2 regions of the Tropicimonas omnivorans genome follow, and region 1 is predicted to be linked to the other one. Evidence: riboswitches for the same ligand, from Rfam matches in the RefSeq annotation. Region 1 holds a riboswitch; the other holds the start of a gene.
The links. A riboswitch is a leader RNA that binds a small molecule or an ion and turns the genes downstream of it on or off. The one in region 1 is predicted to bind thiamine pyrophosphate.
Positions count from the first base shown of each region.

Region 1 (15,243 bases):
ATCCACGCGCTTGAGTGTCGCCATATTGGTGCAGATGGCGCATCCCTTGTTGCCCGCCTGCGAGCAGCCGAACGCGTCCCGGCTGACCTTCGCGAAGCCGCCGCCACAGCAGGCGCACCTCATCAGACCAGAGAACAGGAACTTTGGCCGACGCCGGTCCCAGACAGGCACTGAGGTTCCCGCGGAGACGAGGGCACCCTGCCGGCTGCGGACCGCCTGCCAGAGCTCGCCCTCCACGATGCGCAACTCGGGGATCTCCGTCACCTCCCACTCGCCCTCGGGGTTCATACGGCTGACGCGCTTGCCCGTCGTCGGGTCCTTGGCGTAGCTGAGCCGGTTCCAGACCTGCTTGCCGACATAGAGCTCGTTGTTGAGGATCCCGGTGCCCCGCAGGCGGTTGCCGTGAATGGTGGACGCACCCCAGGCACCGCCGCGCGGACCCGGGACGCCCTCCGCGTTGAGCTGCTCGGCGATCTTCTTCGGCGATCTTCTTCGGCGATCGTCCCGCGGCATAGGCCTCGAGGATGCGCACGACGACCGCCGCTTCCTCGGGATGGATCTCCCGGTCGCCGCGGATCCGCTCGCCCTCCGCATCCAAGGCGCGGATGGCCCGGTAACCGTAGGTCAGGCCGCCCGCGGATTTGCCGGCGAGAGCCCGTCCGCGCAGTCCTTCGCGCGTCTTCTTCGCAAGGTCCTTGAGAAAAAGTGCGTTCATCGTGCCCTTCAGGCCGATATGCATCTCCTCGATCGTGCCCTCGGTCACGGTCTCGATCGGGATCCTGGCGAATTGCAGCTGCTGGATGGCCTGCGCGGGCCGATCAGCGCCGCTCTCGTCCTGGGTCCAGCCGTCGGTTCCGGCGGCGCGGATCGCCTCGAGATCGCGCCAGTCGTGCCGCTGGCTGAGCTCGAGCTCGTCGAGCAACTGGGTCACGCTGGGGCGCGTGGGCGGCTCGGCCGTACCGATCCTCTCGCCATCCTCCGTGATGTCGAGATCGAAGGTGTTGTCGGCCTCCGCCTGCCGGAGGCGGCGCATCAGGAGGCGCGCAAGGGGCGCCCAGTCGGGGCGGGATGTGGTCTTCGGCATGTCGCAACACTCCATCGCAGCACAAAGGGCCCGGCTGACGCCGGTCTATTCTCGGAAAAAAGGGGGAAGGGGCGGGATCAGTCCTGGGCAGGGTCGAGCCGGTTCAGGATCACCGGCTTCAGATCGGCGGTGTAGATATCCGACTTCACCCGCGGCCAAGGGCCATAGTGTTCAGCTGGAATTACGCTGCCCAATGCAGAACAGCCGTCAATCGCACCAATTGCCTCGCTCACCGGAGCAGCCGAGCTGTAGGGAGCCCGCCGTCGCCGCACCGTTCAGATTCCAAGCAAATCTGCTGGGTCTTCACAGGTTGAAAGTCGGTCGGCTGGCGGGTAGCCTTTCTTCTATTCCGTTGGGGTGCCCTATCCAGGGCTGAGAGGCGCAAGCCGACCCATCGAACCTGATCCGGACAATACCGGCGTAGGGAACGGAGCAAGATCTGACGCGGCATCATACCCGCGGGCTATCGACCTCCATCTCCTATTTCCGGTGGAGGAGATGTCGATGCCATACGCATCCGCACTGACGATAGCAGGCTCCGACAGCGGCGGAGGTGCGGGCATTCAAGCCGATCTGAAGGCTTTTTCCGCACTCGGGGTTTACGGGTCGAGCGCGATCACCGCGATCACGGCACAGAACACCCGAGGCGTTTTCGCCGTCGAGCCTGTATCGCCACAGACTGTCTCCGCGCAGATTTCCGCCGTTCTGGATGACATCCAGCCAGGCGCGATCAAGATCGGGATGCTCGCATCGCCGGAGATCGTCGCCGCCGTCGCTGTGGCGATCGCGGACTATGACGGACCCGTCGTGCTCGACCCCGTCATGGTCGCGAAGTCGGGAGATGCGCTTCTGTCGGAAGACGCCGAAGCGGCGCTGGTCGAAATGCTGATCCCGCGAGCGCATGTCCTGACGCCGAACCTGCCGGAGGCCGCGCGCCTGCTCGGGCGCGCCCCCGCGCGGGACGCGGAGGAAACGGTGGGGCAGGGGCTCGCCCTGCTCGATTTCGGGGCGCAGGCTGTCGTGATGAAGGGCGGTCATGCCGACGGGCCGACCTGCATCGATCGGCTGGTGACGGCGTCCGGTGTAACCACGATGGAGCAGCCGCGGCTCGCCACGCGAAACACGCACGGGACGGGTTGCACCTTGTCCTCGGCCATCGCGGCCGAGCTTGCGAAGGGAGCGGGCGTCGCGGCGGCCGTGCAGAGGGCACAGGCCTGGCTGCATGGGGCGATCCGTGCGGCAGACCGACTGGACATCGGCAGCGGCCACGGCCCCGTCCATCATTTCCACGAGGTCTGGCCGTGACGCAGGCACGCGTCATTGGCGGCGGCGTCGCCGGTCTCTGCGTGGCAACGGAGCTGGTCGCGCGCGGCTGTGAGGTGACGGTCTTCGATCCGTCGCCCCGACCCGGGCCGCATGGCTGTTCGTGGTGGGCCGGCGGGATGCTTGCCCCATTCTGCGAAGGCCAGACGGCCGAGGAACCCGTCGTCCGGCTGGGCCAGGAGGCTGCCGCCTGGTGGCAGCGGCAGGGCGTGACCGTGCATCGACGGGGAACGCTGGTGCTGGCCCTCGGACGAGACCGGCGCGAACTGGACCGCTTCGCGCGGCGCGTGCCGGGGCACGAGATGCTCGATCCGGCGGGGCTGGAGCCGGATCTGGAGGGCCGCTTCGACCGGGCCCTGCATGTCTCTGGCGAGGCGCATCTCGACCCGCGTGCGGCATTGATCCATCTTCGCGACCGGCTGGAGCAGGCCGGTGTCACCTTCATCGCTGAGCCCGGTCGCCCACAGGGGCTGACGTTCGATTGTCGCGGGCTGGCGGCGCGGGACGCGCTGCCTGACCTGCGCGGGGTGAAGGGCGAGATGGCGGTGCTGCATAGCGCCGATATCCGTCTGACCCGACCGGTCCGGCTGCTGCATCCGCGGTACCCACTTTATGTCGTGCCGCGCGCGGATGGGCTGTTCATGCTGGGCGCCACTCAGATCGAAACCGACGACCGGCGGCGCAGCGTGCGGTCCGTGCTCGAACTGCTGTCGGCGGCCTACGCCTTGCACCCGGCCTTCGGCGAAGCGGAGCTGGTCGAGATGGGGGCCGACGCGCGGCCTGCCTTCCCCGACAACCTGCCCCGCCTCGTCCAGCGGGGCGAAACGATCCACGTAAACGGCCTGTTCCGCCACGGCTTCCTGCTGGCGCCCGCCTTGGCGCGGATGGCGGTGGAGGCGGCTTGCGACGGCATCAAACCGGAGTTCTGGCATGAAGATCATGATTAACGGCACACCGACCGAAACGCGGGCGGAGACGCTCGCCGCGGTCCTCGAGGAACTCGGCTTTGGCGACGCCAAGGTCGCTACCGCCGTCAACGAAGACTTCGTCCCGGCCGCACAGCGCGGGCAGGTGTCGCTGGCACCCGGCGATCGGGTCGAGATCGTCACTCCCCGGCAGGGAGGCTGAGATGCATCTTTACGGCTCCGACATAGCATCGCGCCTGATGCTGGGCACCGCGCAATACCCCTCGCCCAGCGTGCTGGCCGAGGCCTTTCGCCGCTCCGGCTCGGGCATCGCCACCGTTTCAGTGCGCCGCGAGGCAGGCAACGAGCGCGCGGGCGCGGCGTTCTGGGATCTGGTGCGCGACCTCGATGTCGCGCTCCTGCCGAACACGGCGGGCTGCCATTCCGCGCGCGAGGCGGTCACGACCGCGCAGATGGCGCGCGAGCTTTTCGACACGCCCTGGATCAAGCTGGAGGTCATCGGTCATGCCGACACGCTCCAGCCCGACCCGTTCGGACTGGTGGAGGCCGCCCGCATCCTGACCGACGAGGGGTTCAAGGTCTTTCCCTACACGACCGAGGACGTGGTGCTTGCCGGGCGCCTGCTCGACGCTGGATGCGAAGTGCTGATGCCTTGGGGCGCGCCGATCGGCACGGGGCTGGGGCTGACCAATATCTACGGCCTCCGCACGCTCAGGGCGCAGTTCCCCGAGGTGCCGATGGTCGTGGATGCCGGGCTCGGCCTGCCCAGCCAGGCGGCGATGGCGATGGAGATGGGGTTCGACGCGGTGCTGCTGAACACCGCCGTCGCAAGGGCCGGCGATCCCGCCGCGATGGCAGAGGGGTTCGCCCGCGCGGTCGAGGCCGGACGGCTCGCCTTCGAGGCCGACCCGATGGAGCCGCGCGACATGGCGGCCCCCTCGACGCCGCTGATCGGAAAGGCGTTCCTCGAATGACCCTCGACCGCTTCTATCCGATCTTCGACAGCGCGGACTGGCTGGAGCGGATGTTGCCGCTCGGAGTGAAGCTGGTGCAGCTGCGCGCCAAGGATCTGGGCGACGCGGAGTTGAGGGCCCTCGTCAAACGGGCGCAGACGCTCTGCCGGGCCCACGGCGCCGTGCTGGTGGTCAACGATCATTGGCGGATCGCGATCGACGAGAGCTGCGACTGGGTTCATCTGGGGCAGGAAGACCTCGACACCGCCGATCTGTCCGCCATCCGTCGCGCCGGGCTGAAACTGGGCATCAGCACCCACGATCATGCCGAACTCGACCGCGCCCTGTCGCTCGCGCCCGACTATGTCGCGCTGGGGCCGGTCTACCCGACCATCCTCAAGAAGATGAAATGGGAGCGGCAGGGGTTGGAACGGGTCACGGAATGGAAACGCCTGATCGGTGAGCTGCCTCTCGTGGCCATCGGGGGGATGACCGTCGACCGCGCCGACGGCGCCTTCGCGGCCGGTGCGGACATCGTCTCGGCGGTCACGGACATCACCTTGAACGATGATCCGGAGGGCCGTCTGCGCCACTGGATCGAGGTGACGCGATGAGCCGGTATGCCCGGCAGATCGCTGTTCCGGGCCTCGGGCCGGCGGGTCACGAGCGATTGCGGCGCGCGCGCGTCCTTATCGTCGGGGCCGGAGGGCTTGCGGCGCCGGTGCTGCAATATCTCGGCGGCGCGGGCGTCGGGCACATCCGGCTGGCCGATCCCGACCGGGTGGAGGAGACCAACCTCCATCGCCAGACGCTGTTCAGGGAGGCCGATATCGGCCGACCCAAGGCCCAGGCGGCGGCAGCGGCGCTCACCGCGCTCAACCCCGACCCCAAAGTCGAACCCGTCGTCGCGGCCCTGGACCCGTCCAATGCCGCCTCGCTCTGCGCCGATGTCGATCTGGTCCTCGACTGTGCCGACAGCTTCGCGGCAAGCTACGTCCTGTCGGATACGTGCCTCGCCGCCGGGCTGCCGCTGGTCAGCGCTTCGGTGATCGGGCTGGAAGGCTACGCCGGCGCGTTCTGCGGCGAGGCTCCCAGCCTGAGGGCGGTCTTCCCGGATCTGCCTCACCGCCTCGGCTCTTGCGCCGAGGACGGCGTTCTGGGGCCGGTCGTGGGGGTTATCGGCGCTCTTCAAGCGCAGATGGCGGTCGCGCTTCTGGCGCGGATCGACCCCTCGCCGTCGGGTCAGCTTGTCACCTTCGATGCGAGATCCTTCCGGTTCGGCGGCTTCCGCTTCCTCGGTGCGCCCGAGCCCGAGCGGCAGCCCCGCTTCCTCGCCCAGACCGAGATTGCAGACAGCGATTTCCTCATCGACCTGCGCGGTGAAGACGAGGCCCCGCTGGTCCGCCCCGCCGCCCACCGCCTGACCGCCACCGCACTCGGGCCGGACGGACCTGTGCCCGCCCCCGGCCAACGCGCCGTGCTCTGCTGCCGGTCGGGCCTGCGCGCCTGGACGGCCGCCGAACGGCTCGCCTCCGTCTGGGACGGAGACATCTACCTCGTCGCCCTCGGCGACCAAACCGGAGAGACTTCATGAAAACCTCCCTGACCGCTCTCTTTCTTCTCGCTGCCCCGCCCGCACTCGCGCAGGACCAGATGAGCGTGATGCTCGACTGGTTCGTGAACCCCGATCACGGGCCGATCATCGTCGCTCAGGAAGAGGGCTACTTTGCCGAGGTCGATCTGGAGGTCGAGATCATCGCCCCCGCCAACCCCGTCGATCCGCCCAAGATGGTCGCCGCCGGGGCCGCCGATCTCGCGATTTCCTATCAGCCGCAGCTGCATCTTCAGGTGGCCGAGGGCATGCCCCTGATCCGGGTGGGCACACTGGTCGCGACGCCGCTCAATTGCCTGCTGGTGCTGGCGGACGGCCCGATCGAGGACATCGCGGACCTGAAAGGCCGCAAGGTCGGCTTCTCCGTCTCCGGTTTCGAGGAGGCGCTGCTGTCGGCGATGCTCGGGCAGGCGGGTCTCGAAACCGCAGACATCGACCTGATCAACGTCAACTGGTCGCTCTCGCCCGCGCTGATGTCGGGCCAGGTCGATGCGGTGATCGGCGCGTTCCGGAATTTCGAGCTCAACCAGATGGATATCGAGGGCGTGCCCGGCCGGTGCTTCTACCCCGAGGCCGAAGGCGTGCCGACCTATGACGAGCTGATCTACATCGCCAACCCCGAAACGATGGACGCGGAGATGATCCGCCGTTTTCTCGCCGCGACCGAGAAAGCGACGCAGTTCATCATCAACCATCCGCAGGAAAGCTGGGAGGTCTTCTCCTCGACCTCGGCGGAATTGCAGGACGAATTGAACGAGCGCGCCTGGGCCGACACCCTCCCGCGCTTCGCACTTCGCCCGGAAGCGCTGGATGCGGGCCGCTACGAGCGTTTCGAGAGCTTCCTCGCCGAGGCCGGTCTGCTCGAAGGGACGCGTCCCGTCTCGGAACTCGCGGTCGATCTGGGCGCGCAATGAGTTACGGGGCGATCTTTCCCATGTGGCAGGCGGCTGCAGGGAAGACGTGGATCGAATACACCCGCCATGCCTTCGTAGAGGGATTGGGTGACGGCACGCTGCCGCGCGAGGCGTTCCTGCGCTACCTGGTGCAGGACTACGTCTTCCTCATCCACTTCTCCCGCGCCTGGGCCCTGGCCGTCACCAAGGCCGAGACGCCTGAGGAGATGCGCGTCTGCGCCGCCACGGTCCACGCTCTGCTGGACGTGGAGTTGCGTCTGCACATCGAGACCTGCGCGGCAGAAGGCATCCCGGAGGAGCAGCTCTTCGCCGCCCGTGAAGCGCCGCAGAACCTAGCCTATACGCGCTACGTGCTCGATGCCGGGCATTCCGGCGATTTTCTCGATCTGATGGCGGCGCTCGCCCCTTGCGTGCTCGGCTACGGCGAGATCGGAACGCGGCTGGCAGCCGAGACGGGCGAGACACCCTATGCCGACTGGATCGCGACCTATGCCGGTGCCGACTATCAGCGCACCTGTCGCGAGGTCGGCACCCTGATCGACGCGGCGACCGCACGACGCCTCGGAGAGGCGCCCCAGAGCTCTCCCCGCTGGCCCCGCCTTTGCGCTCGCTTCGAGGTGGCGACCCGGCTCGAGGTCGACTTCTGGGGCATGGGTCTGTCGGCATGAACCGCCCGCCCGCGCTACGTCTGGCCGGGAGCGCGGCGATCGGGGGCGGGACGATCTTCGGCCCGCTCGCGCTCGAGGCCCCAGCCGGGGAATGGACCTGCCTGCTCGGGCCCTCGGGCGTGGGCAAGTCGACCGTGCTTCGTCTGCTCGCCGGGCTCCGCGACGAGGTCCTCTTCGCGGGTGAGGCGGTTGCGGGCGACGGCGAAGCGCTGTCCGGGCGTGTGGCGCTGATGGGGCAGACCGACCTGTTGATGCCCTGGCTGAACGTGACCGCCAATGTCACTCTGGGCGCCCGCCTGCGGGGCCGGAAGGAGCAAAGAGACCGGGCGCTGGAGGTGCTGGAGCGCGTGGGGCTGTCCAGCCATGCCGCCAAGCGGCCGACCGCGCTCTCAGGCGGACAGAGGCAGCGGGTCGCGCTGGCCCGCACGCTGATGGAGGACAGGCCGGTCGTGCTGCTGGACGAGCCCTTCTCGGCCCTCGACGCGCGGTCGCGGGCCCTGATGCAGGATCTCGCGGCGGACCTGCTGGCCGGGCGCACCGTGCTGCATGTCACCCACGACACCGCCGAGGCCGCGCGGCTCGGGCACCATGTCCTTCTGATGAGGGATGGCGGGATCACCTCGGTGACCCCGCCACCCGGCCCGATACCGCGCCGCTATGATGCGCCCGAGACGCTCGACTTCCAGGGACGCCTGCTGCGCATGCTCATGGAGCCCGGATGACGCGGTCCGTTCGCATCGCCGCCGCAACGCTTCTGGGTCTGGCGATCTGGCAGGCGGTCGTCACATTGGGCGAGCTTCCACGCTTCATCCTGCCCGGCCCCCATCCTGTCTTCGCGACACTCTGGACCAGCCGTGCGCTGATTGCCGAGCACGCGGTCGTGACGGCCACCGAGGTCCTGCTCGGCCTCGGCCTTGGGGCCGGCTTGGGCTTTGCCTCGGCCATCGCACTGGCCGCATCGCCGATCGCGCGGTCCTTGCTGCGCCCGATGCTCGTCTTCAGCCAGGCGATCCCGGTCTTCGCCCTGGCCCCGATCCTGACGCTGTGGCTGGGCTACGGGCTTTGGTCAAAGGTCGCGATGGCGCTGCTGATCATCTATTTCCCGGTCACCTCGGCCTTCTTCGACGCCCTGATGCGGACGCCGCCCGGCTGGCTGGAGCTTGCTCGCGTCATGAACGCCACACCTGGCCGCGTCCTCTGGCGGCTCCGCGTGCCGGCCGCGATGCCGGGCTTCGCCTCGGGGTTGCGTCTCGCCGCCGTCTACGCCCCCATCGGCGCGATCATCGGCGAATGGGTCGGGGCGTCGCAGGGGCTGGGCTATCTGATGTTGCTGGCGAATGGTCGCGCGAAGATCGACCTGATGTTCGCCGCACTGATCGTCCTGGCCGTCCTGACACTGGCCCTGCATGCTGCCGTTGACGCCGTATGCCGACGATTGTGGGATGGCTGAAACGCGCTCCAACTTTGGCTCGGAAGTTTACGAGACTACTCCGTTTAAGGCGCGATAGACTGGGGCGCGTCTCAGGTTCAGCACTGCCATTCGCTGCGCGTGACATGAGTGTCGGCTATGGGCCGGAAGCGACGGCCGTCGCGGCCCGCCAGGTGTTCGGTCGCTGCGCCGCCGCATGTCAGCTTGGAGGCCTACTGCGACATTCTTCGAACTCATCCGTCCTAACGAACGTCGTTCTCGGACGCGATCTTCTGCATTAGCTCGGCCGTCTCTTTCAGCCGTGATGCTGTGAGACGACTGCTGGGGCCAGCCAGACCGAAGCCCGCGCGGATCTCGCCCTCGTCGCGCCAAGGCATTGCGATGCAGTTGAGGCCGGGCATCCAGTTCTCGTGGTCAAGAGCATAGCCGCGTTCAGCGATGGCGTCGATCTCGGCCGCGATGCCGGGGCCGATCCGGTCGGCATGTGTATCGAACATCCGTTTGCGTATCGCGGGGATGAAGGCAAGGAACAGAAGGCCGATGGCGGAGCCCGCCATGGGTTCGCGGTGCCCGCGCTGGCTCGCCGCCTTGAGGGCCCGCCTGCTTTCGATCGCGTCGAGAAAGTAGACCTCATCACCCGAGGGCACGGCGAGGAACACGGTCTCGGAGGTTTCGGCGGCCATGGCCTCCAGCGCGGGGCGCAGGCGATGGCGAAGGGCGTCGTCGTCTCCCACGACGCGGGCGAGGTTCAAAATCCTGTCGCCGAGATGGTAGCGCGTGTCGCCGGCGCGGCGGCGCACGTAGCCGGCCGTTTGCAACGTCTTGAGAATGTTATGCGCCGTCGTCGTTTTGAGCCCCGAGGCGGCGGCGATGGCGTTCAGATGCGCGGCCCCCCCCGCATGGGCGATCGAGTCGAGTATATCGGTGGCGCGCACGACGGATTGGACCATGATTTGCCCCTAAGTTCATTAATGATGAATAATATTCCGGTAAGCTCATTTTTCTACGTTCTTGCATGAATAATTAGGAACGCCCGGCAAACCGTTCCGTTGTCCTGCCGAATACCGCGATGCGGCAACGACGATGGAGACAATCATGACACGTTCGATGATGGCCCGTGCCACCCCGAAACCGGGTCAGGAAGGGCAGCTCAGGGCACTTGTGGAAGACCTGGCCTGCAATGTCCGCGCCGAGCCGGGAAACATCCGCTTCGAGGCCTTTGCCGAGGACGGCGGCGCGATGGTGATGCTGGAGGAATACCGCGACGACACGGCCTTCGAGGCGCATCTGGGCATGCCGCATACCCGGCAGTTCAACGCCGCCCTGAAGGAGGTCGCGGCCGGCGGCGGCCCGAAGGTCACGAACGTTGCGGATGTCGCGGCCGACCGCCATGCCGCGCCCGGCATCCGCGGCATCGACCATGCCGGCCTGACGGTGCCCGATATCGAGGCCGCCACGCGCTTCTTCGCCGAGGCCTTCGGTGCCGTGACGCTCTACGACGTCTTGCCCCAGGATGGCCCGGACATGTCGGGCGAGGGTCCGGAGGCCGAGCTTGGCCTGACATCGGGGACGCGGATCGTTCACATGCGCCTTGTCAGGATCGGCAATGGGCCCTGCCTTGAACTATTCCGTATGGAAGACGGCGACCAAGCCGATCCCGCCCGTCTGCAAGACAAGGGCCTGACCCATATCGGCCTCTACGTCGATGATATCGACGCTGCCTGCACTGCCTTCACGGAGGCCGGGGGCATGCTCCTGAAGGGGCCACACCCGCTCGCCAACAACGAGAACCAGGACGGCAATGCGGGCATCTATGGCCGCGCGCCTTGGGGCATGCTGATCGAGCTCCTGACCTATCCGGGCGGCATCGACATGCCCGCGGACGCTCCCGCGATCCGCTGGACCCCGCACCCCTGAAGGAGAGATCCCATGATCAAGATGACGATGTTGCTGAAGCGTAACCCCAAACTCGACCACGACGAATTCGTGCGCCACCACCGCGAGACGCACGGTCCCCTCTTCCGCTCGATCCCCGAGGCAGTGACGCACGTGCTGCGCTACATTCAGACCCACCCGGTGAAGGGCGAGTTCCCGGTCCCCCAGGCTGATTTCGACGGCACGGCGGAGATCTGGTTCGACAGCCCGGAGGGTATGCGTGCCGTGCTTGGCTCGGACACCTACCAGAACGCGGTTTTCCCCGACGAGAAGACGTTTCTCGACCACGACACCACGCTGATACTCGTGGGTGAACAAACCGAAATCATCAAAGACAAGGAGTAATGTTGAAATCCTGGACGTCGCGCACCTCGATGCACCACGCATCAAGGTCTGCTTCGTCCGCGCAGTTGACCTCCGACGGTCGCGTGGGTTTGCAAGCGCGGCGAACGGCAGGTTCGACGGGCCGCGCTGCAGCATCCTGATCCAAGGCTGAATGTCCGGAGTGGGCCGGCAGCTGCCGCCAGCTGCCCAAACCGCTGTGTTGCCGCATGTCCGCACCGAGCCGCTTCACGACATTGCCTCTCCGCAGGCGGCGTGTCTTTTGGCGCTATGACCAACCGTGCTCTCGTCTACAGGTCGTTTGGACCTCCCGAGCATCATTTGAAGCTGGAAAAAACGCTGCTTTCCGATCGCCCGACGGGAAAGCTGCGTGTCGCCATGATCCAAGCGCCGATCAACCCCTCGGACTTGATCCCGGTGACGGGAGCCTATGCGCATCGGGTCTCCTTGCCCGCGGTCGCGGGGTACGAAGGAGTTGGCCGGGTCATCGACGCACCCCCGGACTATTCGTGCTGGATCGGGCGACGTGTGTTGCCCCTTCGGGGCGCAGGGACGTGGCAAACTCACGTGGATAGTGATCCCGCACTGGCGATCCCGGTTCCCGACCGGATCAGTGATGACGTCGCAGCTAGAGCTTACATCAACCCGCTCGCTGCGCAGGAAATGCTCCGCGCCGTTCCGGTTGCGGGAAAGCGCGTACTGCTCTGTGGCGCGGGCTCGAGCTGCGCCGACCTTCTTGGCCACCTCGCACGACAGGAAGGAGCCGCCGAGGTGATTGGCATATATCGGTCCGAGGGGCGGATTGAGAGGATGCGCTCCCTTGGCGTGACCCCGGTTTCAGCCAATGACGAGAAGGAGGTCATTCGCCATGCCAGAGCAGCGGATGTGACGTTCGATGCCTTGGGCGGTCCATTGGCGTCGCGGGTTCTCGAGGCCATGGCGCAGGGAACGCGTTTCGTCGGCTATGGGCTGTTGAGCGGAGAGTCCATCAGTCCGGCCGCGGTGCCGCGCGCCCGATACGAGCGATTTCACCTTCGCGACCGGTTGCAGCGGATGGACCATGCATCCTGGAAAGAGGCTTTTGAATCCGTCTGGTCGCTTCTTGCCGAGGTCGCGTTGCCTCCCGCTTGCGTTCATCCGTTGGAGAACTGGCGAGAGGCAATCCATCTGGGTCGGAAGCCCGGGTCAGCAAAGCAGGTTCTTCAATTCAAGATGCAGGCGCCATGACAGCTTTGTCCCGCTCAGCTGACCTTCACCCGCCGAAAATGCTGCTCGATGGACGAGTGGCCGTTTCGGTGAAGCTGCGGTGCGGCATCGACACTACTGATGGAGGGCAGCTGCAGGCCGGGAGCGACGGCCGTTGCGGCCCGTCTGCTGTTCTGCTCGCCGCGCGGCCGCTTCGAGCCCTTCCACGACATTGGATATGCTGAAGTAACCCACTCGCCGGCCCCTGCGGTTAAAGCCGGGACCTACGAGCGGGACCCTACCACTACGTCGATCGCTTATTTCGTTGCCGCAATCCTAAAGCCCGAGCCCGGAAGCAACGGCGTCCACGAGCCGCGAATGAGTCGCCACGCGATCTGTCCCATCGGGGTCGGAACAGATAGGATCATCGCCGTCTGCCTGCAACATGTCAGCCGCTCCAGGCTTGCAGGTGCCGAGAAAGGTGAAGTGGCTCGCCGGCGCGATCACGACATGGCGCGCATTGGGCATGCGGCGCGCAAGATCGTTCCCGTTCGGGCCGACATCGGCTGCTTCGATTCTGTCCTCCTCGCCGAGATTGATCAGCACCACGCCCTCGAGCGCGGTATCCAGACTGTCGGGTCGAACGGAGGCTCCGAAGCCTGGATCGACGGCCACGGCGCGCGTGATACGCGGATCGCGGGTATCTGTGGAAAACCCCGGATGATCGGCGAAGCGCACGCCGCCGAGCAGGAAGAAGCTGCAATCTCCGGCGCCCGCTACGCGCGAGCAGCGGGCGTCCTGAACCGCACCGTCGAAGCGCAGCCCCGAAAGGCCGAGGGCTGTCGCGCCGCCCAAAGAGAACCCGACAACTCCGATCCGGTCAGGATCGATGAAGGGCGCAAAAGCGGGGTCAGCCAGCACAGTGTCGAGTGCGGCCGTCAGGTCATTCGCCCGCGCCTCCATATCGACGGAACGTCGGGGCGAGCTGTCGCCGCTGGTCGAGCCCGGATGATCGACGGCAAGGACGATGGCTCCGCGCGCAACCAATCCCGAGGTGAGCCAGCCGAGAGTGTCAGCGTTGCCGCCCGATCCGTGCGACAGCAGGACCAACGGGTGCTGGCCTTCGGCAGGGGCAGGGCCGACGAAGGCGAATGTCGGGTCGAAGATCGGCCCATCGCCCACGGGAGCGCGGTAGGTAGGTTCGCCCGCCGGATACCAGATGGACGCCGCGACCGGCCGAGCGCGGTGGGAGGCCAAGAGATCGAACCGGTCGTACCCCGGCAGCATGTCGGCTGCGGCGGGCAGCGCATGCGACATTGCGAGGAAGGCGAGAGTAGCAAGGCGTTTCATGGGAACCTCCGTTAGTGAACGCTGCCCCTGCGAATGCACCTCAGGCTGGCCCGAGTGCGTCCTCTTTTCCGGATAAAGGTCGCCTCGATCCGGATTTCGGGTAGAACGAGCCCATGCCGATGCTGCCCGTTCCCGCCTTCGTCGCTCTTGTGCTGGCATATATCGCAGCACGAAGCCTGCTGTCTGACGGCCGGCCGCTTCTGGTCGCGTTCCTTCTGGCCTGTGCCGCGCAATCCTTGCTGGTGGCGCTGGCGGGCGGCTACGGCATTGACTGGCTGCGTCCGATCCTGCCGGTCAGCGCCGCGGTGATCCCGCCATTGGCCTGGATCACGTTCCGCGACGCTCTGGTCAGTCGGCTGAAGCTGCGCGCGATGTCGCTGCATCTGGCCGCACCGGCGTTCATCCTGTTCTGCCGCGTCTTCGCACCCGAGACGACGGATGTCGCCGTGACGCTGGTCTTCCTGATCTATGGCGGCGCGATCCTGTTCCAGCTGCGCACCGCGCCCGACATGCCGCTCGCCCGGCTGGAGGCGGGGCAAATACCGGTCGTCATCTGGCGGATTCTCGGCTGGGCCCTGATTGCATCGGCTCTTGGGGACGCGCTGATCAGCCTGGCCTACATGAGCGGCAATGAAGGTTGGGCCGGCTGGATGATCACGGTCTCATCCTCGCTGATCCTGCTTCTCCTGGGGCTGCTGAGCGGCAGTCCGGCGGCCTCCGGTGCAGAAGAGCGCGAACCGGGCGCACCCGCTGAAGCCAACCGAGAGGCGCTGGACGAAGACACCGAGATCGTCGCCCGTATCAATGTGTTCCTGTCGCGCGACCCGGTGCATCTGGACCCGAACCTGAACCTGTCACGGCTGGCGCGGCGGTTGCATCTCCCGGAAAAGAGGCTTTCATCAGCCGTCAATCGCGCGACCGGCCAGAACGTCTCGCGCTACGTCAACGCTTGGCGCGTCCGCCACGCCTGCAAGCTGATCGAGGCCGGATCGACGGTGACAGACGCGATGCTGGACAGCGGTTTCAACACGAAGTCCAATTTCAATCGCGAATTCCGGCGGGTCACGGGGGCGGCGCCGAGCGAGTGGCGGAGCAGTGAAAAGACCCCGTCGAACGTAACGGCGATGACCACGGAAAATCCGCCGCCTCAGAACTTCGCTGACGAAGGCCGCGAAGCCGGTTAGCCTTTCCCGCGGCGCCGTTGCACGAAGCGCGTGACGGACGTGGCTACCCTTTCCCGTCTGACGTCAGCCGACGGGCTGCGTGACGGGGATGCCGGGAGCGGTGAAGCGGTCGAGGTTGGCGATGCGGACCTGTAGTTCGGCGGTTTGTCTGTCGAAGTTTCGGGTGGCGAGCTTCTGGCCGAGGAGCTTCGTGCAGTTCATCTTGGTCTCGACGCGGCTACGGCGGTGATAGCCGGTCCACCTGCGTCAGAGCGTCCGGCCGAAGCGCTTCGGTGCGCGCAGGGCCTCGTTGCGTCCCAAGGCGCCTGGGCTGTCCTTTTGCCACGGCTTGGCGTTCC
Region 1 is NZ_JAVRHL010000006.1:79,765-95,007, forward strand. It holds gene RM543_RS18120 (recombinase family protein) at 1-513, opposite strand, end outside; gene RM543_RS18125 (hypothetical protein) at 734-1,219, shown strand; TPP riboswitch at 1,428-1,528, shown strand; gene thiD (bifunctional hydroxymethylpyrimidine kinase/phosphomethylpyrimidine kinase) at 1,589-2,389, shown strand; gene RM543_RS18135 (FAD-dependent oxidoreductase) at 2,386-3,354, shown strand; gene thiS (sulfur carrier protein ThiS) at 3,338-3,535, shown strand; gene RM543_RS18145 (thiazole synthase) at 3,537-4,307, shown strand; gene RM543_RS18150 (thiamine phosphate synthase) at 4,304-4,900, shown strand; gene RM543_RS18155 (HesA/MoeB/ThiF family protein) at 4,897-5,880, shown strand; gene RM543_RS18160 (ABC transporter substrate-binding protein) at 5,877-6,812, shown strand; gene RM543_RS18165 (TenA family protein) at 6,809-7,480, shown strand; gene RM543_RS18170 (ABC transporter ATP-binding protein) at 7,477-8,202, shown strand; gene RM543_RS18175 (ABC transporter permease) at 8,199-8,930, shown strand; gene RM543_RS18180 (IclR family transcriptional regulator) at 9,152-9,859, opposite strand; gene RM543_RS18185 (antibiotic biosynthesis monooxygenase) at 10,005-10,826, shown strand; gene RM543_RS18190 (EthD domain-containing protein) at 10,839-11,189, shown strand; gene RM543_RS18195 (zinc-dependent alcohol dehydrogenase family protein) at 11,457-12,413, shown strand; gene RM543_RS18200 (alpha/beta hydrolase family protein) at 12,708-13,721, opposite strand; gene RM543_RS18205 (helix-turn-helix domain-containing protein) at 13,835-14,905, shown strand; partial or broken gene RM543_RS18210 (IS5 family transposase) at 14,969-15,243, opposite strand, start outside.

Region 2 (15,243 bases), on a different contig from region 1:
CCGCTCTCATCGACGCGCGCGAAGCGATCATCCACAAGGAGTTCCACCTCTCCTCTGCCGATCCCAGGCTGGTCGGCGCGGACAAGGTGCGCAAGCTCGGCCGGACGAACTACGACGTCGCCGACCAGCTCTCCAACATGGGAATGGAAGCGATCCATCCGAACGCCGCAAAGACCCTGCGTCAGGCCAATGTGGCGCTGCGGGTGACGAACGCGTTCGAACCCCACGACCCCGGCACGCTGATCGACGATCAGCCCGCCGAGGTGCCTGCCGCCGAGATCGTGACCGGCATCGATATCGTCGCCCTCGAACTCTTCGAGCAGGACATGGTCGGGGTGAAGGGCTACGACGCCGCCATCCTCGACGTGCTGACGAAGCACCAGGTGAGGATCGTCTCCAAGGTCTCGAACGCCAACACGATCACGCACTATGTCGACGCTTCGCTGTCGGTGATGCGCACGGTCGAGCGGGATCTGGAGGCGCGCTACCCTTCCGCCAAGATTTCCTCGCGGCCGCTCTCCATGGTGTCCGTCATCGGGCGGGACATGAACGGACTTTCCGTCCTGACCCGCGGCCTGAACGCGATTGCGGGTTCCGGTCAGGAGGCCATCGGCGCCTCGCAGGGCCCGCGAAACGTGGACGTCCAGTTCATCATGGACCGCGATGCGCTCGAGCCGGCGGTGGCCGCACTCCACGCCGAACTAATCGAGGGCACGAAGAAGGGCGCCGCGTCGTCAAAGTCCAAGGACAAGAAGGTCCTGCAGGTCGCCTGACCGGTAGGATCTTGTCGAGATGACACGGGGCCGCTCCAGCGATGGGGCGGCCCGTTTCGTGTTCGGAATAGGAGTCGGCGGGTCGCTGCGGGGCCGCGCCCTCGCCCGGTTTTGGGAGGGAGGCGTCGGTGGTCACGAGCGCGACGGCGAGATTCCGCATCGTCAGGATGATCTGACTGCCGCCTCGCATCACCCTGTAGTTGAAGTTTGTCCCGGAAACATGAACTGTTCCTCTGCGACATACCTGGGCGGAACCGGACCTCCCGGCCGCTTCTCCGGATCGTCAGGGAACTTTTGCCGCGAGTGGAGTTGACTCGCCGTATACGGGTAGTTGTGAGGAAGTGTTCATGAATATCAAAGACGCCTCGGCCCTTTGCGGGCTGCCGGCGAAGACGATCCGGTATTACGAGGATATCGGGCTTGTATCGCCCGCCCGCAGCAGCAACGGGTACCGCCACTTCAGCGGGTCCGACACGCACAAGCTGATCTTCCTGGCCCGCGCCCGCTCGCTCGGCTTTTCCATCGAGGATTGCAGGTCCCTGCTGTCTCTTTACGAGAACCGGGATCGTGCCAGCGCCGACGTCAAGCGCGTTGCGGATGCGCATCTGGAGCGGATCGCCGCGAAGATCGACGAACTTCAGGCCCTGAGCCGAACGCTCGGTGATCTCGTGTCCCGCTGCCAGGGAACCGACAGACCCGATTGCCCGATCCTCGACGGGATCGCGGATGAGGCAGGGCAGGCGCCCCGCTCTCCGGCTCAATCGGAACGCAGACGCGAGGAGGTCTAGACGGGCTCCGGCCCTCCCGTCGCCCTTCTCCGGCCGGGCGGTCCGCCGTCGTCTCGCGGCTCTGAGGTTTCCGGCACAGAGGCAGCATGGTTCTTCGTGCCGTGGTCCTCAGCCGCCGAAGACTGTGCCGGATCCAAGGAGGAAGTAGGCGCAGACGCCGGCCGCGCCGAGAGACAACGCGAAGCCGATGGCCATCAGGAGGCCGTCCCGCAATGTCATCGACAGGCCGAACATGGCGATCGCCGCCATCGGGGCCGTGCTCGCGAAGGGAACGAGTTCGAGCGGCGGCACGAGCGCGCAGAGCATCAGGATCACCGCAGCCGAGATGCGCCGGACCCAGCGGGTCGTCAGCGATGAAAGGCGCGGGCCGAACCATCGATCGAGCCAGCGGCCGAGGGGACGCATCTTGTCCATCGCGCCCTGCATCTTGCCGGACGAGACGGAGCGGTTGGACACGAAGGAGGGCAGCCACATGCTGTCCCGCCCTGCCAGGATCTGAACCGCGAAGAGCGCGATGATCAGGGCCAGGAAGGTCGGAACTCCCGGGATGCCTCCGATGGGGGACACCTCGACAATGGCGGGGATGAACAGGAGCGGCCCCCAGCCACGGCCGCCGAAGGCCTCCACGAGCCGGCCCACGGACACCGAGTCGGACTGCTTGGCGGCGTCGTCCAGCCGATCGAGGATGTCCTCCACCGCATGTGTGTTCTCGGTCATCCCGTCTCCTGCCCTGTACGGCGTCGACTGGTCGAACCTGCCGCGGCGCCCGGAAGTTCCGCGTCGGCCGGCATTCGAACGAGGAGGCGCCGGGATCGCGGGCCCGGCGCCGGGTTCGGCTTACGCAGCCTCGCGGGCCGCGCCCTCGGCGAGCTTTGCCTTGGAAATGGCGAAGGCCGCGTCCGCTGCCTCGGCGCCCTTCTTGACGAACTGCTCCGAGAAGAACCGGACATGCTCTTCGGTCGGCTGGAAGTGGTGCGGCGTCAGCGAGACGGACAGCACGGGCACGTCCGCCTTGAGTTGGACGTCCATCAATCCCGAGACCACGGCCTGCGCGACGAAGTCGTGCCGGTAGATGCCGCCATCGACCACGAGCGCGGCGGCGGCGATGGCGTCGTACTCGCCGGTCGCGGCGAGACGCTGCGCGAGAAGCGGCATCTCGAACGCACCCGGAACGTCGAAGGCGCGCACCTCGGCGGTGGCGTCGAGCTCGGCCAGGCGCCGGACGAAGCCATCATGGGCCCGGTCGACGATGTCAGCGTGCCAGCGGGCCTTGATGAAGGCGAAGGTGAGGGATTTTGTCATTGCTCTTTCGGATCCTTGTCACAAGCCAAAATCCCAGAGCGTCACAAGACGGCCGGACAGGCCGGTCGCCTCATTCTCTCCCATCCGGACTATGACCGTCGGCCCCGGAATTTCACCGGATCTGCTGACCCTCCGACGACTCGGAGGCGCTCGCGGGCTATCACCGCCGGTGGGGAATCTCACCCCGCCCTGAGAATGAAGGGAAGATTAAGGACGGACCCCGCGTCACGCAAGAGAGCAGGGCCGCGCAGAACGTGTGCGGGGCGACGCTCCATGGGCCGACCGCGACGCTCGGCTTCCGGCGCGGAGGCTCTCGTCCGGCGTTTGCGCCCGCCTACGCCCCCCTTTACACTTCCTTTCCCCCGGTTCATCTTCCGCCCCGTATCCACCGGGGGTGCTCCGTCAAGCGGGGCTGAGATGTGCGGGATGCCGCACGAACCCTTCAAAGCTGATCTGGGTAATTCCAGCGGAGCGAGGTCTCTACGATGTTCATTGGCGCGCAAGTGTCCCTCTATCCCATGACGTCCGGTTTCGTGGACGTCATCATGTCCTCCCTCGGGGCGCTCGATCCCTACCGCGAGGATCTGAGGATCGAGACGGACGACATGTCCACCCTCATGGTCGGCCCCCCCGAAGCGCTGACGGGCGCGATGCGCGATCTCTTCGCCGCCGCGAGCGGCTCGGGCGAGCACGTGACCATGCATGTTACCCTCTCACGCGGCTGCCCCGGCGAGCCGGACGATCCCTCCTGCCATTGCGAAGCGCTGGTCGAGGCGCAGGACAAGTCACTCGAGGAGCGCCGCCGGATCGCCGCCGCCGCGGTGGCCGACGCGCCCGACCTCGGCGCGCCCATCGACGTGCAGTTCTCGCTCTACGTGCTCGGGCAGGACCGGCACATGGACGAGATCTACGGCTGCATCGACTTCCTCAAGGAGACCGGCGTCTTCCTCAAGTCGAAGAACTTCTGCACCCGGCTCAGGGGCGATGCGGGCGCGGTCTTCGCCGCGATCCGCGAGGCGTTCCTGCGCTTCGGGCCGGCCGAGGGTCACGTCACGATCGATCTGACGGCATCGGCGAACAGCCCCAGCCCCAAAGCCTCCGCGGCCTGAGCGCGGGGACGGCCTGCCCCTGACAGGGCCGGCCCTTTCCCGGCGCGATCCATCATGGCCGCATTCAGACATATCCTGCCGCCCCTCCTTCTGGCGCTGGCCGTCCTTCTCGCATGGGAAGGCTACTGCGCCGCCTCGGAGGTCTCGCCACTGGTCCTGCCGGCGCCGTCCGACATCGTCCGGGCGCTCTGGACGGAGCGCGGCCCGATCTCCGGGCATGCGCTCTCCACCCTGACGGTCACGACCCTCGGCTTTTCCACCTCGGTCGTCTTCGCCTTCGCGGTCTCCGTCGCGCTGCACTTCACGCCGTGGCTGAAGCGGGGGGCGATGCCGCTCTTCGTGGCGAGCCAGACGGTGCCCATCGTCGCGCTCGCGCCCCTGATGGTGCTCTGGTTCGGCTTCGGGCTCTTGCCGAAGGTCCTGCTGGTCATCCTCGTGACGTTCTTTCCGATGCTCGTCAGCCTGCTCTCGGGCTACGCGGCAACGCCGCAGGCCTTCCGCGATCAGCTCGTCTCGATGGGGGCGCGGCGCTGGGACGTGTTCCGGCGGGCGACGCTGCCCACGGCGCGGGAGCCCTTCTTCGCCGGGCTCAGGATTTCGGCGACCTACGCCGTCGTGGCCTCGATCTTCGCGGAATATGCCGGGGCGCGGCGGGGGCTCGGGATCTACATCCTCTCGGCCAAGAACAGCTTCCGCGCGGACCTGGTGCTGTCCGCGGTGGTGGTCTCGGCCACGCTCACGCTGGTCCTTCTGGGGCTCTTGCTGCTTGTCGAGCGACTGACCGGGCGCAGATATCGAAAGGCCGGCCATGTTGGCGCTTGAGGATCTCACCATCCGCATGGACGGGGCGGACCTCGTCCGGCGCGTCTCCTTGCGCCTCGAGGAAGGGCGCATCACCTGCCTGATCGGGCCGTCGGGCTGCGGCAAGACCTCCGTCGTCAAGTGGCTCGCGGGGGTCCTGCCGCCGGGAATGGAGGCCGACGGGCGCGCCAGTCTCGACGCCACCCCCATCGCGACGCCGCATCCCGCGATCTCCTACCAGCCGCAGCAGGACACGCTCTTTCCCTGGCTGACGGTCGCCGAGAACGCCGCGATGGGGCTGGAGATCGCCGGCGCCTCCCGCGCCGAGGCGCGCGCGCGGGTCGCGCCGCTTTTCCCGGCCTTCGGCCTCGGTGGCTGGGAGGACCGGTTTCCGTCCGAACTCTCGGGCGGCATGCGCCAGCGCGCCGCCTTCCTGCGCACCATCGTTCAGGACAGCCGTTTCGTCCTGCTCGACGAGCCGTTCTCCGCCCTCGATGCGGTGACCCGGCTGCGGATGCAGGACTGGCTCTGCGCCCGGCTCGAAGAGGCGCCCCGCGGCGTCCTGATGGTCACGCACGATCTGTACGAGGCGACGCAGATGGCGGACCGCATCCTGGTGATGGCGGCGAAGCCGGGCCGGATCATTCGCGACATTCCCATCGACACCCCCCGTTCGGAGCGGGACGAGGCCGCGCTGGCCCGGATCCGCACCGATCTCAAATCACTACTCCTGGAGGACGAGACATGAAGACCACCGCCCCGATCTTGGCCGCGGCGCTTGCGCTGCCCCTGACCGCCCATGCGCAGCAGGAGGTGTCCCTCGCGCTCGACTGGACGCTGAACACCAACCATGTCGGTTTCATCGTCGCCGAGGAGAACGGCTACTACGACGAGGCCGGCCTCGAGGTGGACATCCTGCCCTACTCGGATTCGTCCTCCACAGCGCTCCTCGCGGCCGGCGTCTCCGATTTCGCCTACATGTCCTCCCTGAGCTTCATCAGCACCCGCGCCGCCGAGGCGGACATCGTCGCGCTCTGGGTTACGATGCAGAAGGAGACGGGCCGGCTCGTCTACAGCGGCGACAACGATGACATCGACAGTCCGGCGGATCTTTCCGGCAAGACCTATGCCGGCTTCGGAACCAAGTGGGAGGATGCGCTGATCTCGACCATGATCGAGGCCGATGGCGGCGATCCGACCTTCGACACCGTGACCCTCGGCACCGGTGCCTACGAGGCGCTTGCGAACGGCTCCGTGGACTTCACGCTCGAAGTCTCCACCTGGGAAGGCGTCAACAGCGAGCTTCTGAACCGCAACCAGAAGTCCTTCACCTACGCCGATTACGGCATTCCCGAGCAGCAGAACGGCTACATCGGCACCACCGGCAGGTTCCTCGCTGAGAATCCTGATCTGGTCGCGAGCTTCATGACGGCGACGCAGCGCGGCTACGCCTGGGCAGCCGAGAATCCCGAAGAGGCTGCGGACATCCTGATCGATGCGGGCGATTTCCCGAACCCGGAGCTGGTGACGGGCTCGATGGAGCTTATCGCCTCCGGCGGCTATATCGAGGCCGAGGGCATGGAGATCGGCGAGATCGACGAGGCCAAGGTCGCCCGCATGGCGAGCTTCCTCGCCGAAAGCGGCGTCCTGACCGGCGCGGATGGCGAGACGCTGGAGGAGATCGGGGACATCTCGGGCTGGTTCGACCAGAGCTGGATGGACGAGTGATCCTCAACGCCGTCGTCTTCGGCTTCGGATCCCACGAGGCGGCCTGGCGGCAGCCGGGCCTCTCGGCCACGGCGCCGCTGGAGCTGTCCCACTGGCTCGCCTGCGGGCGGGAGGCGGAGGCGGCAGGGTTCGACGGGCTCTTCCTGGGGGACATCATGTGCCTCCAGGACCGGCCCGCCGACCACCCTTCGGAAGCCCTCGACCCCTTCATGGTCCTCGCCGCGATCGCGGGGGCCACCGAGCGGCTTCGGCTCATCGGGACCGCCTCCACCAGCTTCAACCATCCCTATCATCTCGCCCGGCGCGTCCTGTCGCTGCATCACCTGACGGGCGGTCGCGCAGGCTGGAACGTCGTCACGTCCTCCTACCCCCAGGAGGCCCGCATGTTCGGGCTGGACGAGATGCCGCCGACATCCGAGCGCTACGCCATGGCCGAAGAGGTCGTGGAGGCGGTGAAGGCGCTCTGGGAGGGGTGGGACGGCGCCACCCGCGTCGCCGACAAGACGAGCGGACGCTGGCTGACCCGCGCCCCGCGCGAGACGCAGGCACGGGGACGGTTCGGCGCGATGGACGGCGCCCTCAACCTCTCCCCCGAGCCCTACGCATGGCCGCTCTTCGCGCAGGCGGGCTCCTCCCCCACCGGTCTTGCCTTCGCCGCACGCCATGCCGGCCAGGTCTTCACCGTCCAGTCCGGGATCGCTGAGGCGCGCGCGTTCCGAGACGAGGTGCATCGTCTGGCGGGGGAGGCGGGGCGAGCGCCGGAGGAGATCGCGGTCCTGCCGGGACTGGTTCCCGTCGTCGCCGAAACGCGGGATGCGGCGGAGGCGCAGCTTCTGGAGATGACCGGGCACATGAACCTCGAGCACGTCCGCACCAAGCTTGCGCGTTTCATCGGCCTGCCGCTGGACGGCTATGATCTGGATGCGCCCTTTCCGCATGCGCCGGACGATGTGGGCGAGAACACCTTCAGCAATTCCCGCGCGCGCCTCCTTGTCCGGACCGCGGTGGAGGAGGGGCATACCCTTCGCCAGTCGCTCGCCCGGTTCGCGGCGGGGCATGGGCATCTTCTGGTGGTGGGCACGGGCGATGACGTCGCCCGCGTCATGCGCGAGTGGATCTCGGCGGGCGCCGCGGACGGCTTCAACGTCATGGCGCCGGTTCTTCCCGCCGGCATCGCGGCCTTCGGGGCGCACGTCATGCCGGCGCTGGACCGGGGCGGCCCGATTGGCGCCATGCCCTGAGCGTCTCGTCAGCGCGCGGGCCGGACGGCAGTTCGTCGAAACCCTGCAAGACCACGGTTTACGAACGGTATCTTTCCCGGTAGCTTTTATTCTCCCTGCTTCAAGGGGCCGCTGCCCCCAAATTCTGAATGTCGGAGTTTCAAGGATGAGCCAGAGTGCCGCCGATTTCCTGCCAACTGGAGTTCGGGGCCTGGATGACGTCCTCCTCGGCGGCCTCATGCCTCGCGGCATCTATTTCATCGGAGGGGAGCCGGGGACGGGCAAGACGACGCTCGGTCTTCAGTTTCTGATCGAGGGACGCGACCGGGGAGAGAAAACGCTCTTCGTGACCCTCTCCCAGAGCAAGACTGACTTGAAACGCGTCGCAGCTTCGCACGGGTTCGACCTGGACGGAATCGAGATCGAGGAGGTTTCAGGCGTGCAGGTGGCCGATGCGCCCGGCCTTCGGCAGACGGTGCTGAACCCGGACGACGCGGACCTCTCCGCCGCGATCTCCTCGCTCCACGAGATCGTGGGCCGGTCGAAGGCCGACCGCGTCGTCATCGATTCGCTGTTCGAGATCCGGCTGCTCGCGCATGATGCGCTGACCTATCGTCGCGAGTTGCTGCTCCTGCGGCAGGTCGTCGCGGACATCGGGGCGACGGCCCTCATGCTCGATTACGGCGATGGCGAACTCGGGGACCGGCAGATCGAGGGCCTGGTGAACGGCGCGATCATGCTGGAGCAGGACAATCCCGACTACGGCACGACGATCCGGCGCCTGCACGTCTCCAAGATGCGCGGCCGCAGGTTCATCGAAGGGTATCACAATCTCACCATCCGGACCGGCGGCGTCGCCGTCTTCCCCCGCGTGGAGCCCGGTGCGACGCGGGAGCACGCGATCAGCGATGAGGTCGCCAGCGGCATTCCGGGACTGGACCAGATGATGGCGGGCGGTCTTGCCCTCGGTACGACATGTCTCATCACCGGGGAGCCGGGAACGGGCAAATCCACCCTCAGCACGGCCTATGCCAACGCCGCGGCACAGGACGGGAGCACGGCGGCGATGTTCCTCTTCGAGGAGCGTCTCGGCGTCTTTCGCCAGCGCTCCACCGACCTCGGGTTCGACATTTGCGAGCTGGAGAAGGAAGGACGGCTCCACTTGCGCCATTTCGACCCGGCCGAGAAGTCCCCCGGCGAATTCCTGCAATCCGTCGTCGATCTGGTGGAGGAGGAAGCCGTCAACGTCGTCGTGATCGACAGCCTGAGCGGCGCTCTCGCCGCCCATCCCGCCGGCAGTGACATGATCTCGCAGATACAGTCTCTGCTCTCATACCTGTCGCGCCAGGGCGTCCTCACCATCGTGACCCTGACGGAGGCCGGGCGCCTCGGCGGCGATCTCTCCCCCGCCATCCAGGTCGGCTGCTTCGCGGACAGCGCGATCCTGCTGCGCAACGAACGGATGGACGATGAGCTTCGGCGGACGCTCATGGTGCTGAAGAAGCGGCAGGGAGATCACGAGACGCGGGTGCGGACCCTCCTGATCGGGAACCGGAGCGTCGATGTCGTGTCCTCCTCCGAGGCAAGACGGCCCAAACCCCACCTTTCGGTGATGTAAGCCGATATGGACGGACCGCCGGAGGACATCGGATGCGAGATGGCGGCGCGCCGCATCGTCATCCACGCCCCCTTCGGGCGGGACGCCTCCGTCCTGCATGAGCTGGTCGAGGCAGCGGGCCTGATCCCCGTTCCGGCGGACGAACCGGAGGCGCTGCGTCGTATCCTTGACGGTGAATGCGGCGTGCTTCTCGTCACGCAGGAAGGTCTGGGACCAAAGACGGGCGCGATGCTTGCGGATGTGCTCGCAGATCAGCCGATCTGGTCCGCCCTCCCCGTGCTGGCGCTTCTGTCCGACGTATCCCGCCCGCCTCCCGCTCTCGCGGCGCTCGAGGCGGGCGCCGCCGGGGGCGAGGTGATCGTCCTCGAACGCCCCTGCCGCGCGGTGACGATCCGCTCCGCGCTTCGCTCGCAGTCCCTCTCGCGGGAGCGCCAGCACAAGGTGCGGGACCAGCTCGCGGAGCTGGCCGAGAGCCGGACCCATCTGCGGTTTCTCCTCTCCGAGCTGGACCACCGCTCGAAGAACCTTCTGTCCAAGGTGCTGAGCATCTTCAGCCTCACCCGGCGCGAGGCGACGGATCTCGACAACTTCGCGACGGCCTTCGAGTCGCGCGTGCGGGCGCTGGCGACGGCCCACGACCTCCTGGGCGGCGGAAACGCGGCGCCGGCCTCCATCACGGCGCTCGTGGAGCGGGCGCTGGCCGCCTATCTTGGCGAGAACGGGCAGAGGATCCAGTACGAGGGGCCGGATCTGACGCTCTGGTCCAAGGGCGCCATGACGCTGGCGATGGCTTTCTACGAGTTGGCGACGAATGCCGCGAAATACGGCGCGCTCAGCCAGCCCGAGGGACGCGTGAGCCTGACGTGGCGCCTCGAAGGAGACCCGGCCGAATTCTTCATCGAATGGCGCGAAAGCGGTGGACCGCGCGTGGCCGAGCCCACGCGGAGCAGTTTCGGCACGGATCTTCTGCGCACCATCGCCCCCGCCGAACTGAGCGGGGACGCCGAGATGATCTATGCCCCGGAAGGCCTCATCTGGCGGCTGCGCGCCCCCTATCTCCACGGAGGCGGCGAGACGCACTGACCCCGGACCGGTATTCCGGGGGGGCGTGATGCGTGCCGCGCGGCGAAGGTGGGCTTCCCACGGCGCGCAATCGTTATACCTTCCGTCTGGTGGAGGGTCCGGTGCGTCTCTGGATGTCCGGACCGGGAGGAGCGAGGCCCGCGTGGCCTCAAAGGAGGAGAAATCATGACGAGACCTAACGCATTTGCGCTGACAATCGTCGCCGCGACCATCTGTGCCGCGCCCGTTGCCATGGCGCAGCAGGCGGGCGCGCTCGCGAGCACGGGCACCGTCACGTTCGACGCCGAGCTCGAAAGCGAGGCCCTGAGCTGGACGCCGCTCTACTCGGTGTACCTGCCACCGGCCTACGAGGAGAATGACCGCGCCTACCCGGTGATCTACCTGATGCCGGGCGGTGCCGGTCAGACGCACCGCGACTGGTTTCTCAAGGGCGGTGCGGCGGAGACATTCGACCGGCTGATCGGTTCGGGCGAGGTGCCGCCCTTCATCGCCATCAGCCCCGATCCGCGCCGCACGCCGCAGCCAGAGTTCAACACATACTACCTCAACGATGCGGACGGCGAAGTCCGATACGAGGACATGTTCGTTCAGGACCTGATCCCCCATGTGGAGGAGACCTATCGCGTCCTCGCCGAAGAGGAGTATCGCGGGATCATCGGCCTCTCGATGGGCGGCTTCGCGGCGCTGGCCTATTCCATGAAGTATCCGGACATGTTCACGGCTGCAGCCGCCCTCAGCCCGGCGATCCGCACCGATCCGCAGATGCTCGCCATGAACCAGGCGGGATGGGACCGGCGCTACGGCATGATCTGGGGCGAGGGCCTCGAGGGAGAGGCGCGCCTGAACGAGAAGTACCGCGCCGATAGTGTCTTCGCGATGATCGAGGACGCGGATGCCGAGACGCTGGGGGCCACCGAGTACTTCATCGACGTGGGCTCCGACGACGTGTTCTTCGAAGGCAGTGTCCTCCTTCACAACATGCTCCGGTCCGAAGGGTCGACTGAACGGACCTTCGCCAGCGATCACCGCTTCATGGTGCGCGAGGGCGGCCACGTCTGGTCCTACTGGCGGGAGGGTCTGCCGGAGGCGGTCCGGTTCGTGACGGGTGTCATGCAGAACTGACCTGAAGGGACGCAGCGGGGCGAAAGGGCCGTCGTCGGCGGCGGTCCTTGCGCTCTCGGGGCATCGAAGCCGCGCCGTTTCGCCTTATATGAAGCGATCGACCCCGACACCAACCGAGCCGAAAGACCCGTGATATTGCCTGACGCCAGCCCGCCCGCCTCTTCGGTCCGGGCCACGCTCCGCCTCGCCGCATGGGGTCTGGCCGCCGCGCTGACCGCGATCGGTCTCATCCGGGGCGATATTCTGCTCGCCATCGCCGCGGCCGGCGCCATCGCGATGGGTGCGCTCGGGCCGCTCTATACCCGGATCTCCGGCATTCGCCTGCCGAAGGGTCTCGCGACCGGCATCCTCGTCTTCTGCCTTGCCTGTTTCGTCGCCGGTGAATGGGGCGGTCTGTACGAGGTGGGGCCGGAGGCGTCCCTCTCCCACGTCTGGGACAAGGGCCTGCACGCCATCGCCTCCGCGGTGCTGGCCGTGACGGGCTGGGCGCTGGTCCTTCTGATGACGGCCGGCGGCCCGCCGCGTGTGCCGCTCTGGGTCGGTTCCGTGCTGGCCGTGGGACTGGCGGCGCTGGTGGGCGCAGGGTGGGAGCTTTTCGAATTCACCGTCGACGCTCTCTTCGGCACCAATGCGCAGCGCTCCGGCCTGCCGGACACGATGGGAGACGTGGCGGCGAACCTCGCCGGGGCGATATGGGGTGCCATCGCCGTGCAGATCCATCTGCGCACCGGGACACGCTTGCCCTTCGCGGGGCTTCTGAGCGAAGCCTGCGACGCCAACCCCCTGATCTTTCCGGAGTGGACCGGCGCGCCCTTCGCCGCCGACGCGGCCCGCGCGCCCCTCTCCGCCATGTCCGCGCACCCCGAGGAGACCACGGCCAAATGAGCGATCTGATCCCTGCCTGGCGCGACGGGCGCCTCCAGCCGATCGAGAAGCTGCAGGTTCATCGCGAGGGGCTGCGCCACAAGGCCGTCTCCGTCTTCGTCAATTGCGGGCGGGAGACGCTGATCCAGCGCCGGGCCGCCGGCAAGTATCACACGCCGGGCCTCTGGGCGAATGCCTGCTGCACGCATCCGGGATGGGACGAAGCGCCCGAGGATTGCGCCCGGCGACGCCTCTGCGAAGAACTCGGGATCGCTCCGGGCGCGCCGCTGATCCACCGGGGACAGGTGACCTACCGCGCCGATGTCGGGCGGGGGCTCGTGGAGCACGAGGTGGTGGAGATCTACACCACCGAGCTTGCGCGCCCGGCCGAGCCCCGCCCGGACCCGGAGGAGGCGGACGCCACGCGCTGGATCGACTGGACCGCGCTCGACCGGGAAATTGCGGCGCAGCCGGGACGGTTCACGCCCTGGCTGCGGATCTACCTCTCCCGGCACCGCGACCTGGTGATGTCATGAACGGGGAGGCTCTGGAGGCGGCGCGCGTGGAACTGGCCGCCGCGGCGCAGGCCCTTGGCGGGCAGCGCGGCGCAGGCGCGGCGGAGGCGCCGGATCTCGGCGCCCGGCGCGCCGATCTGGCGGCCCTCGCCAGCGCCGTGAAGGAGGCACGCGAGGAGATCGCCCGGGTCGTTTCCGCCGATTTCGGTCATCGCCCCCGGCCGGAGACCCTGCTGACCGAGGTCGCGATGGTGCTCGAGGCCGTTCGCCACGCGCGCAGTAACCTCAAGCGCTGGATGCGGTCGCGGCGGGTGATCCTGCCGCCCCATCTTCTCCCCTCGCGCGCGAGGGTCCAGCGGGAGCCGCTGGGCCTCGTCGGCATCCATGCGCCGTGGAACTATCCCGTGCAGCTTGCACTCATCCCGCTCGTCGCCGCGCTTGCCGGTGGCAACCGGGTCATCCTTCACCCTTCGGAACACACGCCCCGGACGTCGGATCTGCTCGCCCGGCTCCTTCACGAGACCCTGCCGGAGCGGGTCCGCGTCGTCACGGGCGGGGCGGAGGTCGGTCAGGCGCTGGCGGAGATGGAGCTGGGCGCGCTCTTCTTCACCGGCTCCACCGCGACTGGCCGGAAGGTGATGGAGGCGGCCGCGAAGACCCTGACGCCCGTCATCCTCGAACTCGGCGGAAAGTCCCCCGCGATCCTCCGCGCCGACGCGGATCTCGAGGAAGCCGCGACGTCCATCGCGGCCGGAAAGCTCCTCAATGCCGGGCAGACCTGCATCGCGCCCGACTACGTTCTGGTGCCGCGCGATCGGATGGGGGCGTTCGAGGCGGCGCTGCGCAAGGCGGCCGCACAGCTCTATCCCGATCCGGGCGGCGTCGATTTCGCCACGATCGCGCGGCCGGCGGATCGTGCGCGGCTTGCCGGGATGACGGCAGGCCCCGAGGCCCGCCCGCTGATGGATCCGATGCCGCCTGCGCCGCGGATGGGCTTCTGGGCCCTGATCGACCCGCCGGCGGATCACCCGGCGATGACGGAGGAGATCTTCGGCCCCATCCTCCCGCTCATCCCCTACGACAGCGAGGCCGAGGCCCGCGCCTATGTCGCCGCAAGGCCCGTGCCGCTGGCGCTCTACGTCTACGGCCGGGACGAGACGGCGGCGCTGTCGGACGTTGCGGCGCTGCGGTCGGGCGGCGCGATGGTCAATGAAGCGGTGCAGCATGTCGCGGTGATGTCCCTGCCGTTCGGCGGTCAGGGAGAGAGCGGGATGGGCGCCTATCACGGGGAGGAGGGCTTTCGTGCCTTTACCCGTCCGCGCTCGGTCGTCGTCGCCCGCCGCTCGCTCGCGCGCATGGTGCGACCGCCCTACGGCAAGCGGATCGAACAGGTGCTGAAGATGCTGCTGCGCTGAGGCTCTAGATGCCGTAACTCCGGCCGCGCCACGTCGCCCCCTTGCCCCGCGATGCGCGCGACAGGGCGGTCCACTGGATCGCCAGCACGATCAGGACACCGACGGGGTGCAGCGCCACGGACAGCCAGGGCTGATCCAGACGCCGCGCCATCGCGGCCCGTGCGGCGAGGACCGCGATCACGGCGGCGGCGGAGAGGATTGCGGCCCCACCGGCGCCTGCGACGAGCGCGGAAGCGAGGGTGAGCCACGGCATGACGTGTCCGCCGAAGAGGAGCAGCGTCCAGACGGGCAGGGCGCGAGGCGTCGCCATCCCCTCCGTCGCGTTTTTCAGAAAGCCCTCCCAGATGTCCGGAAACGTTTCGTACATCCGGCAGGCGGCGATCGGCGTGGCATCCGTCAGGTCGGTTCGCCCACCGCTTGCGCGCACGTTCCGTGGCAGGTTCAGCCCGTCATGCATCCGGCCCGCGAATGCCGCGTGGCCACCGGCGGCGTCATAAGCTGCACGGCGCACCATCAGGAGCTGTCCGCAGCCGGCCCCGAAGGAGGGGTCTGGCCGCGCCCGCGCCATCGGCAGGGGCAGATAGCCCAGAAGGGTGGTGAATATCTGCGGGATGACGATGCGCTCGGCCGTGCTGCCAGTGATCTGGCGCGGGAAGCCCGAGACGAGGTCGAGCGCGTGCGTCTCCATCTCTGCAGCGAGGCGCAGTGCGGCGTCCTCGGACAGTCGCACGTCGGCATCGACGAAGAGAAGAAGCGGCTGCCGGGCGGCGGTGCCGAGCTGATGGCAGGCATGGGTTTTTCCGATCCAGCCCTCCGGAAGGGTGGCGCCGTTCAGGATGCGGATCCGGGGATCGGCGGCGGCGCGCTCGGCCAGGATCCGGGGCGTTGCGTCCGTGGAGCCGTCA
Region 2 is NZ_JAVRHL010000005.1:18,935-34,177, reverse strand. It holds gene RM543_RS17350 (aspartate kinase) at 1-773, shown strand, start outside; gene RM543_RS17345 (MerR family DNA-binding protein) at 1,121-1,561, shown strand; gene RM543_RS17340 (exopolysaccharide biosynthesis protein) at 1,670-2,278, opposite strand; gene RM543_RS17335 (6,7-dimethyl-8-ribityllumazine synthase) at 2,399-2,863, opposite strand; FMN riboswitch at 2,932-3,064, opposite strand; TPP riboswitch at 3,244-3,355, shown strand; gene RM543_RS17330 (YkoF family thiamine/hydroxymethylpyrimidine-binding protein) at 3,349-3,972, shown strand; gene RM543_RS17325 (ABC transporter permease) at 4,027-4,794, shown strand; gene RM543_RS17320 (ABC transporter ATP-binding protein) at 4,781-5,521, shown strand; gene RM543_RS17315 (ABC transporter substrate-binding protein) at 5,518-6,501, shown strand; gene RM543_RS17310 (NtaA/DmoA family FMN-dependent monooxygenase) at 6,498-7,742, shown strand; gene RM543_RS17305 (ATPase domain-containing protein) at 7,888-9,339, shown strand; gene RM543_RS17300 (sensor histidine kinase) at 9,346-10,422, shown strand; gene RM543_RS17295 (alpha/beta hydrolase) at 10,588-11,544, shown strand; gene RM543_RS17290 (DUF2238 domain-containing protein) at 11,680-12,429, shown strand; gene idi (isopentenyl-diphosphate Delta-isomerase) at 12,426-12,944, shown strand; gene RM543_RS17280 (aldehyde dehydrogenase family protein) at 12,941-14,338, shown strand; gene RM543_RS17275 (glycosyltransferase) at 14,343-15,243, opposite strand, start outside.
Region 2: linked by a shared signal. The riboswitch ahead of RM543_RS17330 (YkoF family thiamine/hydroxymethylpyrimidine-binding protein) and the one ahead of thiD (bifunctional hydroxymethylpyrimidine kinase/phosphomethylpyrimidine kinase) in region 1 are both predicted to bind thiamine pyrophosphate.